Regions from separate parts of the Enterobacter sp. UPMP2052 genome, predicted to be linked through region 1. Evidence: predicted binding sites of a transcription regulator. Region 1 holds the regulator's gene; the other holds the start of a gene.
What was found. Region 1 encodes LexA, which represses DNA repair genes until DNA is damaged. Its sites were predicted from a motif close to TNCTGTATGTACATACAGNA; they were not measured.
Positions count from the first base shown of each region.

Region 1 (2,205 bases):
AATTTCTGGCCCAAGGCGCGCCCCGAAGACCGTCAGCGCACCGAAGCAGAGCTGTAACAGCAGCGAGCGCAGCATGATATCCCGATTGAGCGCCAGCAGCTTACGCATATTGCCCCGCCAGGCGGTTTTGAGCAGCGCAACCGAGATCCCGCGCATCGCCAGAGCGCGCCAGACCATCCACAAGCCAATCAAAAATGTCCCGTACTCGGCGATTGCGGTTGCCAGCGCCGCCCCCCGCACGTTCATATGCAGGCCCATGACCAGCCAGAGATCGAGCACAATGTTGAGCAGGTTACCGACCACCAGCAGGATCACCGGCGCGCGGGCGTACTGCACGCCCAGCAGCCAGCCAAGCAGAACCAGGTTTGCCAGCGAAGCGGGCGCACTCAGCCAGCGGATTTCGAGGAAACGCCGCGCCTGCTCCAGCACTGCTTCGCTGCCGCCCACGATATGCAGCGCCAGGTCTATCAGCGGCGTGCGCAGCAAAACGATCAGCGCGCCTGCACCGAGCGCCAGGAATAAAGGTTGAACCAGCGCACGCGCCAGCCGCAGCGGATCTTTCGCGCCGTAGGCCTGGGCCGTCAGCCCTGTGGTGCTCATGCGTAAAAAGAGCAGCAGCATAAAGAGGAAGCTGGTTGCCGTGGCGCCAATCGCCACGCCGCCCAGATAGACGGGGGAATCCAGATGACCAATAACCGCCGTGTCCACCAGGCCGAGCAGAGGAACGGTAATATTGGAAAAAATCATCGGCAGCGCGAGACGCCAGAGTGCCTTATCAGAAGCAGTCAGCAGTGACATGGGAGAATACCGGGGACGATAAAACGAGACGGGCCGCGGAGAAACCGCAGCCCGTCAGGAAGAGATTACAGCCATTCGCCGTTGCGGATAACGCCAACGGCCAGCCCTTCAATGGAGAAGCTGTGTTCTCGCAGGTCTACCACAATAGGCGTGAATTCGTTGTTTTCCGGCAGCAGCTGCACGGTATTGCCTTGTTTCTTCAGGCGCTTAACGGTCACTTCATCATCAATGCGCGCAACCACAACCTGGCCGTTGCGTACGTCCTGCGTTTTGTGAACCGCCAGCAGATCGCCATCGAGAATACCGATGTCTTTCATCGACATCCCGCTAACGCGCAGCAGGAAATCAGCGCTCGGCTTAAACATACCGGGGTCCACCTGATAGTGGCTTTCGATATGCTGCTGTGCCAGCAGCGGTTCACCCGCCGCAACACGGCCAATCAGCGGAATACCCGTCTCTTCTTCAACAAGCAGGCGAATACCGCGTGATGCGCCAGAAACAATCTCAATGACGCCTTTACGCGCCAGCGCTTTGAGGTGTTCCTCAGCCGCGTTTGGAGAGCGGAAACCCAGACGCTGCGCGATTTCTGCACGCGTGGGTGGCATACCCGTCTGGCCGATATGATCCCGAATGAGATCAAACACCTCTTGCTGCCTGGTCGTTAACGCTTTCATTCCGCCCCCTGGGTGTATATACAGTTATGCTGTGAGTATATACAGTCAAAGGCGATTTTGGAACCAAAAACTGCACAAAAAACCAGGGACTTAATTATTCCTCGAGGCTCATCGGAAATGTGACCAAAGCAGCGTGACCCAGGTGATGGCTGCGATGATAATCGCCAGCAGCACGGCAGCCGATCCCATATCTTTAGCGCGACCCGAAAGCTCATGAAATTCTGAACCAATTCGGTCTACCACTGCCTCAATAGCGCTATTGATAATTTCCACTATCATCACCAGAAGTACGGAACCAATGAGGAGTACGCGGGTTATGGCATCAACATCAAGGAAACACGCGATGATAACCGCGACAATCGCGGCAACCGCTTCCTGGCGGAAAGCAGCTTCATTGATCCATGCGGCGCGGAAACCTTTCCATGAATAGCCTGCAGCTTTGATGATTCGGGTTAACCCAGTGGTATTATTGGCCATTAAAAGAACCTTATAGTGGAAATAGCGTCAGTAACTATACACAAAATCATTCATGCTGCCTCAGGCGAGCCTGAAGGATGCAGTGTATATAGCCGCAGCGCGTTTTGCTGCAGCCTGAAGTATGACGGGTAACAACAGAAATCTTGCGCGCTTTCTGTTATCCTTGCGCCGCAATTGCATTATTAACCAGAGGCTTTACATCGTTTATGTCCGGCTGGCCACGAATTTACTACAAGTTACTTAATTTACCATTAAG
Region 1 is NZ_JBSKJR010000012.1:35,694-37,898, reverse strand. Features, by position in the region: gene dinF (MATE family efflux transporter DinF) at 1-798, opposite strand, end outside; gene lexA (transcriptional repressor LexA) at 864-1,472, opposite strand; gene ACWKX3_RS20680 (diacylglycerol kinase) at 1,581-1,949, opposite strand; gene plsB (glycerol-3-phosphate 1-O-acyltransferase PlsB) at 2,156-2,205, shown strand, end outside.

Region 2 (2,205 bases), on a different contig from region 1:
AGGCATATTCTCTCCCTGCGTGGGAATCGAGGTTTCGCCCCCGGTAATCGCCTCTTCAGGCGTTGAGACGAGGGTGGAAGCATGAGGGGCCGCAGCAGGTGCAAAGCCGGTTTTTTCAGTCATGGCATTCTCCGTACCAATGAGTTAGCGCAAAGGTAAATATAGACACCAGGTTAACAATCCACAGTGCCTGATACGGTCTATCTTTTGTGCAGTGTCCTACGATATAACTTGTTAATGTGATGTAAATCACTATTTGACGGAAATTAACTGCAATCATTTTCATTCATGGTGAGATGTGTCACGAAATTCAGCGCTTTGCTTCTGTAAAGTACCTTTTTACTTCTTCTGACTAACCGACCCACAGAGGAGTCACCTATGTCTAAGTCTGATGTTTTTCATCTCGGCCTCACTAAAAACGATTTACAAGGGGCTACGCTGGCTATCGTCCCTGGCGATCCTGAGCGTGTGGAAAAGATCGCCGCTCTGATGGATAAGCCGGTTAAGCTGGCAGCCCATCGTGAATTTACCACCTGGCGCGCGGAGCTGGATGGCAAAGCGGTCATCGTCTGCTCTACCGGTATCGGTGGCCCGTCGACCTCTATCGCTGTTGAAGAACTCGCTCAGCTGGGCATTCGTACTTTCCTGCGTATCGGTACCACGGGCGCCATTCAGCCACACATCAACGTGGGTGACGTGCTGGTCACGACCGCATCCGTGCGTCTGGATGGTGCAAGCCTGCACTTTGCGCCGATGGAATTCCCGGCCGTCGCTGATTTTGAATGTACCACTGCGCTGGTGGACGCGGCGAAATCCATTGGTGCCACCACGCACGTGGGCGTCACCGCCTCTTCAGATACCTTCTATCCGGGCCAGGAGCGTTACGACACCTTCTCTGGCCGCGTGGTCAGCCGCTTTAAAGGCTCCATGGAAGAGTGGCAGTCAATGGGCGTGATGAACTACGAAATGGAATCTGCAACCCTGCTGACCATGTGTGCCAGCCAGGGCCTGCGCGCCGGTATGGTGGCGGGCGTTATCGTTAACCGCACCCAGCAGGAGATCCCGAACGCTGAGACCATGAAGCAGACCGAAAGTCATGCGGTGAAAATCGTGGTTGAAGCGGCTCGCCGCCTGATCTAATCCTCTCTTCTGAGATAAAAGGCCGACACGTTCGGCCTTTTCTTTTTGCGTAGCGCCTCGCAGGAAAACCCTTTCAAACTGGACGTTTATACAGCACAATTCTATTTTATGCGGGAAATTCGTTGATGCAGGGGGCAGTGTGGATATCTCTATCCTGATTTATGCAGTGGTTGCGCTGGTGAGCGTGGGCGTAGGCTGGCTGATCGCCAGCTACCAGCACGCGCAGCAAAAGGCCGACCAGCTGGCAGAGCGTGAAGAGATGGTTGCCGAACTAAGCGCGGTAAAACAACAGCTTGCCCAAAGTGGTCACTGGCGCGACGAGTGCGAGCTGCTTAATAACGAAGTGCGCAATCTGCGTGATATCAACACCTCGCTGGAAGCCGATCTTCGCGAAGTGACTACCCGCCTTGAATCTACCCAGCTGCATGCGGAAGACAAAATCCGCCAGATGATCAACAGCGAACAACGCCTGAGCGAGCAGTTTGAGAACCTCGCGAACCGCATTTTCGAGCACAGCAACCGCCGCGTTGACGAACAAAACCGCCAAAGTCTGAACAGCCTGCTGACGCCCCTGCGCGAACAGCTTGATGGCTTTCGCCGCCAGGTGCAGGACAGCTTTGGCATGGAGGCGCGAGAGCGCCACACCCTGGCCCATGAAATTCGTAACCTCCAGCAACTGAACGCCCAGATGGCGCAGGAAGCCATCAACCTGACGCGCGCGCTGAAAGGCGATAACAAAGCGCAGGGCAACTGGGGCGAAGTGGTGCTGACCCGCGTGCTGGAAGCCTCTGGCCTGCGGGAAGGGCATGAATACGAGACGCAGGTCAGCATTGAAAACGATGCCCGCTCGCGCATGCAGCCGGATGTGATTGTCCGCCTGCCGCAGGGCAAGGACGTGGTGATTGATGCCAAAATGACGCTGGTGGCGTATGAACGCTACTTCAACGCGGACGATGACTATACCCGCGAATCGGCGCTGCAGGAGCATATCGCGTCGGTGCGTAACCACATTCGTCTGCTGGGCCGCAAAGACTACCAGCAGCTGCCGGGGCTGCGTTCGCTGGA
Region 2 is NZ_JBSKJR010000015.1:17,115-19,319, reverse strand. Features, by position in the region: gene ACWKX3_RS22025 (dienelactone hydrolase family protein) at 1-123, opposite strand, end outside; gene udp (uridine phosphorylase) at 379-1,140, shown strand; gene rmuC (DNA recombination protein RmuC) at 1,280-2,205, shown strand, end outside.
Region 2: a site for LexA is predicted at 1,217-1,236, ahead of rmuC (DNA recombination protein RmuC). Genes of this name have one in related genera too.